2 regions of the Virgibacillus ainsalahensis genome follow, and region 1 is predicted to be linked to the other one. Evidence: a T-box and tRNA genes for the amino acid it is inferred to sense, from the RefSeq annotation. Region 1 holds a T-box; the other holds one or more tRNA genes.
What was found. A T-box is a leader RNA that pairs with one kind of tRNA and senses whether it is charged. The one in region 1 lies ahead of glyQ (glycine--tRNA ligase subunit alpha), so its partner is inferred to be a tRNA-Gly.
Positions count from the first base shown of each region.

Region 1 (5,829 bases):
ATTGTTTAAAATGAAAAACAAGAGGGTGTCCAGTTGTTATAAGAGCAGGAAAATCATCGTCCGGAAAGGACAAACAATAACGAATATGAGTCTACCCTTTCCGGACGAATGAATAATGAACGTAATGTACTCCTGCTTGTCGGTCTGAGTTTATTAATCATTCGGAGAAGCAGTTTGATGGTTTTTTGGGATGGTGAGACTACATAACCGAAGTAAATTGGACAAAGGGAAAGTAATCGCTATCCAGTTCATAGTAAAATTGTCATTTCAATATTGAACATCGAGAGCTTATATACACATGACGGCAGCCAGCTGGTATAGGCGTTTTGTTGATGAAGCATCTGCATCATGAACGTTTGGCGATTACACTAACTACACTGTTATTTGTATTTCTTTCGTTTAAAAAATATACCATTGCTGATTTATTTTTTCATTCAGTATTTAGGATTATATCAGCCTTTTTAACAGTAAAGAAGGCCTGGTTTCCAAAAGGAGTTTTTGTTATTGCTAAACATCATGAAACGATCTTGCTTAAATAATTCTATTACAGGGAAAGGAAAGTAATAAACAGGTGAATGAAGCATTTATCGCTAGCTGGGTTAAAAACGCAAACCAGAGAGGTGGCAGTCACATGTATATATGTAATTCTGTAGAAGCAGCTGTACGTTCATTAAAGAAGCCTGCAAAATGAAGAAATTGTAACTTCGATTGTGAATGTCCGGCTGACGGATGGGCAGATTAATGAAACACCGTTAACATTAAAAGATCTGAAAATAATTCACCTTACAATTTGTGAATCATTTAAGGGCATCTCCCATTCTAGAATTCAGTACCCAATAAAGGAGGTAAAACAAATGCATATCGATTTCCATGACGAAACAAAATCTGTCCCGACAGACTACATCGATTTGCTTCAAAAGTTACTCATATTTACTGCTGAAAAGGAAGGTGTTTCTAAAGAAGCCGAGCTTTCCATTAATTTTGTCGATAATAAGGAGATTCAGGAGTTGAACCGAAACTATCGCCAGCAGGACAGACCGACAGATGTTATTTCCTTCGCACTTCAGGAAACGGTCGAAGGTGAATTGGATATTGTCGGTGAAGATATCCCTCTAGTGTTGGGAGATATCGTAATCTCTGTTGATAGGGCAAAAGAACAAGCAGATGAATATAATCATTCCTTCGAGAGAGAATTGGGTTTTTTAACCGTACATGGTTTTCTTCATCTATTGGGATATGATCACATGGAAGAAGAAGAAGAAAAGGAAATGTTCCAAAGACAGGACGATATATTAGGTGAATTTGGAATTGAGCGATAAAAAGAAATCAATTGGTTTTTTATTTGCCTGGAACGGGATACTGGAAATTTTCAGGGAAGAACGGAACTTTCGTATCCATTTTTCTGCGGCTTTAATGGTCGTAATTGCCGGTTTTATCTTCGAATTAACGAAGGTAGAATGGGCAGTTATTATCCTTGTTATAGGTATGGTACTCATAGCTGAAATAACAAACAGTGTAATTGAGCGGATGATTGATTATCTGAAACCGGAAATGCATGCATCAGCGAAGTCCATAAAAGATATTGCAGCAGGTGCTGTGTTAACTGCAGTAATTATTGCAATGATTATTGGATTGATTATCTTTCTCCCCAGGTTATATAGTTTTTTTTAAAAGCCCTGCAGAATGAAGGGCTTTTTATAATACCCGGAAAAAGTTTGCAACATTTTCACAGATTATGTCCTAATTTATAAAAGAAGAAATACTTTTTAAAGGTTTTGTCGATAGCATGAAATTGGAAGGTATTTGTAGTATGATAAAACATAAAGAAATACGTCGTGGAGGAAACAACATGGAAAATCATTATAAATCCGGGTTTATTGCCATAATCGGCAGACCAAATGTCGGAAAGTCAACATTTATGAATAGAGTAATTGGACAAAAGATAGCGATTATGAGTGATAAACCACAAACTACGAGAAATAAAATTCAAGGTGTATTAACCGAAAAAGATGCGCAAATGGTTTTTATTGATACCCCAGGAATTCATAAGCCAAAGCATCGTCTGGGTGATTTTATGGTGAAGATTGCAGAAGACACATTAAATGAAGTTGATGCTGTCTTGTTTATGATTAATGCAAAAGAAGGATACGGAAAAGGTGATCAGTATATTTTAGATCGCCTTAAGCAGGTGAAACGACCAGTATTTCTTATCATAAATAAAATCGATTTAATCCATCCAGATGATTTATTTTCATTAATCGAACAATATAAGGAAAAATACGAGTTTGAAGAAATTATACCTATATCAGCCTTACAAGGAAATAATGTGACGCATTTGCTTGATGTGCTGAAAACGCATTTGCCAGAAGGTCCACAATATTATCCAGAAGATCAGGTGACTGATCATCCAGAGCGGTTTGTAATTACGGAATTGATTCGGGAGAAAGTTTTACATCTAACTAAAGAGGAAGTGCCGCATTCTATTGCTGTAGTTCTTGAGAATATCGAAGAAAGGGAGTCTGAAAAGTTATTTATCCAGGCGACCATTGTAACCGAAAGAAAGACTCAAAAGGGTATTCTTATTGGAAAGCAAGGAAGTATGCTGAAAAATATCGGTAAAAATGCACGAAAGGATATTGAAGCATTACTAGGTTCAAAGGTATATTTGGAGCTTTGGGTTAAGGTTAAAAAGGATTGGAGAAACAAGCAAAGTCAGTTAAATGAATATGGTTTTCGCAGCGATGAATATTAATCATGGTAAATTTTTATACTAATTGTTTGAATAGGTGTGGGAAATCTAAGAATGCGTTACATTTTCAAACACATTTAACGAAAGGTGGGGTTTCTTGTGATTGACATAACCTGGAAAATCTTTAGTCAAACGGGAAACATTGAAACCTATTTATTAATGAAAGAGCTGGAAAATGAACCACAGGTCAATGAATTTGAAGGTTCAACGAATGAAGAACTCACTCCACAGGATAAGAATTAGTAGTACGAGCATGTTTGTTCAGTCTGACTTCAATCTGATAAGACAGAAAGGTGAAGTATGTGCTGGAAAAAATTGATGGGATTATTATAAAAACAACGGACTATAGCGAAACACATAAGATAGTTACAATTGTTAGTAAAAAGCTTGGAAAAATCGCTTGTATAGCAAGAGGAGCAAAGAAACCTAAAAGTAGAATGGCTGCTGTCACGCAGCCATTCATATATGGTGAATTTTTTATTTACCTGAATTCAGGTGGTCTGAGTACGATACAGCAGGGGGAAATGATCTATTCTTTCAGAAAGATTCGCGAGGATATAATGAAAACAGCGTATACTGCCTATATTACAGAATTGACGGATAAACTGGTCGATTCTCAAAGTCCCGATTTGTATTTGTTTGATCAGTTATACCAAACAATGCGTTGGATTGAAGAAAATGAGGATATAGAAGTGCCCCTCATGATGTATGAATTAAAACTGTTTAATAAAGGTGGATTTGCTCCAACAGTTGATAAATGTACCAATTGTGGAAATCAGGAGACACCATTTGCCTTTTCGATCCGGGAGGGAGGATTACTCTGTAACCGTTGCAGGCATCTGGATCATGAAGCGATTTCCATACCAGATTCTGTTGCAAAACTGTTACATGTTTTTGCCAGTCTGGAACTTGAGCGCGTTGGGTCCATTTCCGTAAGACCAGAGAATAGAAAACTATTGCGGCAAATTCTGGATGCATATTATGAACAATACGGAGGATATTATTTAAAGTCGAAAAAGTTCCTAAATCAGATCGATCTGCTGAAATGATGCGATCATTGACAATATAGCATGGAATAAAGTATTATTTATACATATTGATATAATACTATTGCTGAGATGGAGAATAGTACTTGCAGCTGGTTCTATTCAAAGCGAGTCCGGAATAGTGATAGCCGGATAATAGAACGGTAAGGAACGGCACTCCAGAGCAATTCGGATAAAAAGTGGCTCTTATGACAAATAAGAGCAAATAGGGTGGAACCGCGGTTAAAACCCGCCCCTATGTCTATATAAGTATAGACATAGGGGCGGGTTTTTCATTTCGCGTAGAAAAATGAGTGTGAACCCGAGAATTTTTTGCCAATTGCTTTCGGTTATGAATTATGAATTTAATTGTAAAAACTTATTGGAGGGTATAAAAACAATGAATATCCAGGAAATGATATTAACACTTCAAAAACACTGGTCTGAACAAAATTGTATTATTATGCAAGCCTATGATGTGGAAAAAGGTGCTGGGACCATGTCTCCAATGACATTATTGAGAAGTCTGGGACCTGAGCCATGGAACGTTGCTTATGTGGAACCATCAAGAAGACCGGCGGATGGCCGTTATGGCGATAACCCAAACCGCTTGTATCAACATCATCAATTTCAGGTTATTATGAAACCTTCACCGGATAATATTCAGGAACTGTATTTGGAATCACTAAAAAAGCTTGGAATCGACCCACTTCAACACGATATCCGTTTTGTGGAAGACAACTGGGAGAATCCGACACTTGGGGCTGCCGGTTTAGGTTGGGAAGTCTGGCTGGATGGAATGGAAATCACCCAATTTACTTATTTCCAGCAAATAGGTGGACTTGAAGCAAACCCAGTATCGGTGGAGCTGACTTATGGAATTGAGCGCCTTGCTTCCTATATTCAAGATAAAGAAAATGTATTTGACTTGGAATGGACAAAAAATGTTACGGTTAAGGATATATTTTTCCAACCGGAGTATGAACATTCGATATATACGTTTGAAGCATCCAATACCCAGATGCTTTTTGAACTGTTTACGATGTACGAGAAAGAAGCCAGGGCTACGATGGAAAAAGGACTGGTTTTCCCATCCTATGATTATGTACTGAAATGTTCCCATACCTTTAATTTGCTTGATGCAAAAGGTGTTATTTCAGTAACAGAGCGCACTGGCTATATTTCAAGAATCAGAAACCTGGCAAGAAATATTGCCAAAGCCTATGTTGCTGAAAGAGAACGACTGGGATTCCCGATGCTGAAAGAGGAGGAAAGGTAAATGACTACAGATGTTTTATTTGAAATTGGTTTGGAAGAATTGCCTGCACGATTTATAGATGATGCAGAAAAACAACTGGCAGAAAAAACAAAAAGCTGGTTGGATGAGTTACGTATCACCTATGATGGCATTACTTCTTTTTCAACACCAAGAAGGCTTGCTGTACAAATTGAAAACATTGCAGAAGAACAGACAACGATTGAAGAAGAAGCGAAAGGACCCGCAGAAAAAATAGCTAAAGATACCGATGGAAATTGGTCAAAGGCAGCCTTGGGCTTTACGAAAGGACAGGGTAAATCGGTAGAAGACATATATACAAAGGAAATAAAAGGAACATCCTATATTTTTGTTAAAAAACATATTGAAGGTAAGCAAACGATTGATTTATTGCCAGGGTTTAAAGAGATTGTTGAGTCTATCCAATTTGGGAAAAACATGCGCTGGGCTGAAGAAACCTTAAGATATGGCAGACCGATTCGCTGGCTGGTCGCACTTTATGGGGGAAAAGTCGTTCCGTTTGCAGTTGCTCATGTTGAAACTGGTAATCGAACATTTGGCCATCGGTTTTTAGGGGAAGAAATTACATTGGAAAAGGCGGAGGATTATCCATCCGTTTTGAAGGATAGTTTTGTTATTGCAGATGCTAAAGAACGGGAACATTTAATAGTAGAAGGCATTCGGGAACTGGAAGAAAGAGAGGATTTTCAGATACCGGCAGATGAAGAATTATTAAATGAAGTAAAAAACTTAGTGGAGTATCCGACAGTATTTGCAGG
Region 1 covers NZ_AP043943.1:1,989,602-1,995,430, reverse strand. The annotation lists gene ACZ427_RS09720 (hypothetical protein) at 333-539, shown strand; gene ybeY (rRNA maturation RNase YbeY) at 855-1,319, shown strand; gene ACZ427_RS09710 (diacylglycerol kinase family protein) at 1,309-1,671, shown strand; gene era (GTPase Era) at 1,850-2,752, shown strand; gene ACZ427_RS09700 (YqzL family protein) at 2,849-2,992, shown strand; gene recO (DNA repair protein RecO) at 3,052-3,798, shown strand; T-box leader at 3,856-4,035, shown strand; gene glyQ (glycine--tRNA ligase subunit alpha) at 4,175-5,053, shown strand; gene glyS (glycine--tRNA ligase subunit beta) at 5,054-5,829, shown strand, end outside.

Region 2 (5,829 bases), 570 kb from region 1:
CTTCACCACCATCCGTTTTTAATAACCATAATTGAGGTAAGCCACTTCTCGATGATTGAAAGACAGCTAGCTTGCCATCTGGTGAAAAACGCAGATTGCTATTCTTTCCATCTCCATAGGTCCATTGCTTTGCTTCTTTCTCATTTTGTTTTTGAAAAAATAGATGGGACTGGTATTCATTTTGATCATTAATCTTTGTTGACACATAGGAAAAAGCCTCTCCGCCCGGTGTAAATTGCGGATCACTAAAAACATCAATTTGAGTTATATCTTCTGCGGTAATCGCACGTTTTGGATTGGTCATAAATAGCCTCCTGTTCAGTAAATCGTATCTATATTCTAAACTGTTTCGTGTTACGAATCAATTAAAATAACGGAATATTCCCTTTTTTATTTATGGAGAAAATGCCGTGTTTTAGTTTGGGTCTTTTCGTATATTTTGTTGCACATTAACGTCGCAGTTGATATAAAAGACGAAGTAACTTTATCGTGGTTTTGCTTCTTCCATTTCTTTTGAACCCGAGTGCTATCACAATCGCTTCGGCAGAATACTTCGCTTTCCGTGGGCACGGCTTCAGCCTCCTCAGAAGCAAAGAACGCTTCCTCCGGGGTCTTCAGACTCGTGCTATTCCCACAGGAGTCTACGCATTCTGCCTACGCTTGGAGTGGTGTTCTGATTATAGAAAGGATAAAGCTCATGGAATTTATGTTTCATGGACGTTTTCTCTCTTAAACAGAGAGCTATTCTAAGCTGCTTAAAAAAATGCGAGACTCCTACGGGAAAGGAACAGTCTGAAGACCCCGCAGCGAGCGGGCTTTGCGAGTGAGGAGGCTGAAGCGTTCCCCGTGGAAAGCGAGTATTTTTTAAGCAGCGCTGTAGTAGCACCTATTTTGTAAAGGGATGAGAGGAAATCATTGTTAAATTACTTCGTCTTTTATATCTTTTGTGTCAAAAGAAAAAATCTTTTGAGGGGAAGCGTAACCATAGACCCAAACGATAGATAAAAGCCTCTCGTTTAAAATATAAATCTATTGAATAGAAAAGCAGTCATTTTTATCGATTAAAAATGACTGCTTTTCTAAAACGACTCAATTAAAGCTTCCGCTATGCAGAGGCTTGGAAGTTCTGCTGTTTTCGAGGAGGTTTGCATCCTCATTATATGCTTCTTGTAATTGTCTGGTAATGTTCCCAGGTTTTCCTTCGTTGATTTGATTATTATCCACTGTGATAATTGGCATGATTTCAGATGTACTGCTGGAGAGAAAGATCTCATCCGCCATGCTAATATCTTCTACAGAGAATCCATCTTCAATAAATGGGATATTAAGATCTTTAGCAAATTTTTCCACACGCATGCGGACACATCCATGCAGAATATTATTGGTTGCAGGGTGTGTGTAGATTTTCCCATCTTTCACCATGTATACATTGGATGAACTGCATTCTGTCACGAAACCATCGCGGTGCAAAATTGCTTCATAACAGCCATTTTCTTTTGCTTCTTGTTTTGCAAGTACATTTGGTAGAAGGTTTAAGCTTTTAATATAACAATTCTGCCAGCGGACATCACGCTGCGTAATGGTGCTAACACCATTTTTAAGATTACCTGCATTTCGGGGCAAATCCTGTACATATGCATATACATTTGGTTCAATGTCTTCAGGAAAAACATGGTCGCGCGGTGCCGATCCGCGCGTCACCTGTAAATAAACTTTTCCATCTGTATTCATTTGGTTTTTTTCCAATAACTCAAGAAGCAGATCAGTAATCTGCTCTTTTGTTGAAGTAAGCTTAATTTTGATTGCCTCTGCTGAACGGAATAAACGGTCAACATGTTCGTTGAGTAAATAATAGTTGCCATTGTAAATACGAATTACTTCGTATATACCATCACCAAATTGCAGCCCACGTTCTTCATAAGGGTATTTCAAATTATCACGGTGCGTAAATTTCGTTTGGGACATTATAATTGGATACACAGACATTAAATTCTTCCTCCTTCAAACATATGATTATTTTATTACTTATCTTATTCAATGTAAACAAACTTTTGATAATTATTAAATTTATCTAACGATGTTAAGAAATTATAAATTTTTTGTCGTAAATTGTAAATTTACTGTTGCATTGTGTAAAAACAATTGCTATAATTAGTCTTGCAGTTGAAAAACAGTAGCAATAAATATTACATTAATAAATATGCGGGTGTAGTTTAGTGGTAAAACCTCAGCCTTCCAAGCTGATGATGAGGGTTCGATTCCCTTCACCCGCTCCATACATATGTCATAACGCAGTGTTTCGTACTTAGACTACGAAGCGTTGCGTTTTTAATTTTCCCAGACTCCCTTCCACTTCACTTGAATTCACCATTTTCTACATAGTATGCTTAAGTAAATAAAAATCACATTTGAGGGATAATCATGAGAAAACTATTACAACAATTAAAACAACTCGATAATAAAGGATACAAAGGATATAAAAGTATTCAGGGTCAATACACTTATGATGCGTTCGACTTATTTATAGATTATGTACAAGGTGATCCATTTGCGACACCTTCAAAAATACGTATTGTCATACCGGCTGATAAGCGGGAGGTCAAGAAGGATTGGCTCCAGTCCCAATCGAGAAAGATTGCAGCAGAAGATGCGATGGCACGTGCAGTCGGTAATGCAATTGCAAAGAGCAACTTATTTATAAAAGGTTCCGGTAAAAGCGGTATGATTCTGTTTGATAAACCAGGACAGGAAATCCTTGAGCGCAGTGCAGTTCAGGTAACAGCAGATTCGATTACGGTGTGTATCTCTGTTGGTTTGCCTGCAAATGGTAGAAAGATTAATGGTAGAGAAGCAGAGAAGTTATTCGCTAATGCATTGCCAATGATTATGAAAAATTCTATATTCACCATTACGGATGAACAAATCCAACAGGCTGTACAGCTTGCTGATCAGCAGGATGCTATCCGTACAGAGATGCGTAAGAAAGGTTGGATTGCGTTTATAGCAAATGATGCAATATTGCCGAGAGAAAGCGGTATTAGCAATCGGCCATTAAAGAATGCAGTCACTTTTCGCAGTCCAGAAGAAAATGAAGTGGCCATTGAAATTCCTCATCAATCGGTACCAATCAAAGGCATGGCTGTAGAGAAAGGAATTACGTTAATTGTTGGTGGCGGTTATCATGGAAAAAGCACCATTTTACAAGCGATTGAACGTGGGGTTTATTCCCATACAGAAGGAGACGGCCGGGAGTTTGTTCTGACAGATCCCGATGCGGTGAAAATAAGAGCAGAGGATGGCAGGCAGGTAACTGGTGTAAATATTTCACCATTTATCAACAATCTTCCACATCAGCGGGATACATCATTCTTCTCAACGGAAAATGCCAGTGGAAGTACGTCACAGGCAGCCAATGTAATGGAAGCATTAGAAGCCGGGGCAACTACATTGCTGATTGATGAAGATACAAGTGCGACGAACTTTATGATACGTGATCATCGTATGCAGCAACTTGTGAGCAATCATAAAGAACCAATAACACCATTTATTGATAAAATCAAACAAATGCGTACCGAGTTCGATGTCTCAACAATTCTTGTAATGGGCGGGTCCGGTGACTATTTCGACAGAGCGGATACCGTTATTATGATGGAGTCTTATGTCCCTTATAATGTGACAGAACAGGCAAATGAGATTATCCAAAAGTATCCATTGGAAAGAGATGCAATCACCGATAATCATTTCGGGAAGGTCGCCAAACGTTATTTTCAGCAAAACTCTCTTCAGACGAGAAAAGGGAAAAAGGAAAAGACCCAGGCGAAAGGGTTATATAAAATAATTATGGGAAAAACGGATATATCATTTGAAGACACGGAGCAGCTTGTCGACCAATCCCAAACACGGATGATTGCAGAAATTATACAGTTTTTGGATCGAACAAACGGGCTCGAACCTAAATCACTACATGAATTGTTGGATAAAGTGGAGAAACAAATGGATGAAAAAGGACTTGCTTCATTTACAGTATTTAAAAATCAGCATCCGGGAGACATTGCACGGCCAAGACGATATGAAATTGCTGCAGTATTGAACCGGATGCGTACAGCAAATGTAAAACAAAACTAGAAGAGAGGGAAAGCCGATGTATACCGAAAAACTGAAACAAGAAATCATTGAATACAGCAAAGAAATTGGTATTGATAAAATTGGCTTTGCCTCTGCAGATGTATTTGGAGAACTAAGGGAAAGGCTAAGAAGACAGCAGGAGCTTGGCTACCAGTCGGGATTTGAGAAAGGCTCACTGGATGAGCGTACTGAACCAGAGCGTCTGCTGCCGGAAGCGCAGTCCATCATTTCGATTGCACTTGCTTATCCATCAAGGATGAAGGATGCCCCGAAAAGTACTAAAGAAGAACGACGCGGGATCTTTGCTCGTGCCTCTTGGGGAACAGATTATCATACTGTGCTAAGGGATCGTTTAGAAAAACTCTCAACGTTTATTAAAGAAAAAGTTCCTGATGGAGAAAATAGAGTGATGGTCGATACAGGCGAACTTTCCGACAGGGCTGTGGCGGAACGTGCAGGTATTGGCTTTAGCGGGAAGAATACTTCTATCATCACGCCGGAGTTCGGCTCTTTCGTGTATCTCGGGGAACTTATTACAAACATCCCTTTTATCCCGGATGATCCGGTGAATGACAGCTGCGGAGAGTGTACGAAATGTCTGGACGCGTGCCCAACCGGCGCTCTTGTTGAAGGGGGTCAGCTAAACGCCCAACGCTGTATTGCTTTTTTGACCCAAACAAAGGATTATTTGCCGGACGAATTCCGAACAAAAATAGGAAATCGTGTATATGGATGTGATACATGTCAGGTTGTCTGTCCAAAAAACCAAAAGATAGATTTTCATATTCATCCGGAATTTGAACCTGAAGATGACGTTGCAAAGCCAAAGCTGAAGCCCATGTTAAGAATCGCTAATCGTGATTTTAAAGAAACCTTTGGTCATATTTCCGGTTCCTGGCGTGGAAAGAAACCGATTCAGCGTAATGCTTTGATCGCGCTTGGCCACTACAAGGATAAAACAGCGGTTGAAGAAATGATTGCTGTAATGAATCATGATCCACGTCCTGTGATTCGTGGTACTGCCGCTTGGTCACTTGGAAAAATCGGTACGGAGGAAGCATATATTGCTATCGAATCTGCGATGGAAAAGGAACAGGATTCCCAGGTTTTATATGAAATGCAAAAAGGATTGGATTTTCAAGAAGCCTATCAATAAAGCCTGTTTTTGACGCAAAACTTATAAAAGACGACGTAACTGCTATGTCGATTTCCGCTGCGGACCGTTGCTTTCCGCGGGCACGGCTTCAGCCTCTCGAGAAACCCACTCTGCGGGGTCTTCAGACACGTGCTGTTCCCGCTGGAGTCAACGGTCCTCCGCTCCAATCAACCATCATATGAGTGCTTGGCTATGTTTGTTATATAATTAAGCAATATAAGTGTTTTGATGAAGAGTTACGGGAGCATCTAACCAGCGGAGGAAATATACGGAGACTCCAGCGGGAGAATAGGCATCGGTGAGACCCCGGAGTGCGATAGCACGAGGAGGCTCACCAGCCGCCCGCGGAAAGCGTAGTGTATTTCCGTAGCGTGTAATCGCACCAACCATAATTTCAAGTTACTTCGTCTTTTATATTAACTATGACGGTGACGGTTAAGAGCAACAAATTTTACGAAAAGAGCCAAAGTAAATGAAATGCTTCTTTCATTCAAATCCCCTCCATATACTTTTTATGGAGGGGATTCTTATGGAAATGATAAAGGGAA
Region 2 covers NZ_AP043943.1:2,559,052-2,564,880, reverse strand. The annotation lists gene ACZ427_RS12525 (S9 family peptidase) at 1-304, opposite strand, end outside; gene dat (D-amino-acid transaminase) at 1,090-1,986, opposite strand; tRNA gene ACZ427_RS12515 (tRNA-Gly) at 2,203-2,276, shown strand; gene ACZ427_RS12510 (ABC-ATPase domain-containing protein) at 2,422-4,125, shown strand; gene queG (tRNA epoxyqueuosine(34) reductase QueG) at 4,142-5,281, shown strand; gene ACZ427_RS12500 (amidase domain-containing protein) at 5,811-5,829, shown strand, end outside.
Region 2: it encodes a tRNA-Gly, which carries the amino acid that the T-box ahead of glyQ (glycine--tRNA ligase subunit alpha) is inferred to sense. The anticodon was not compared.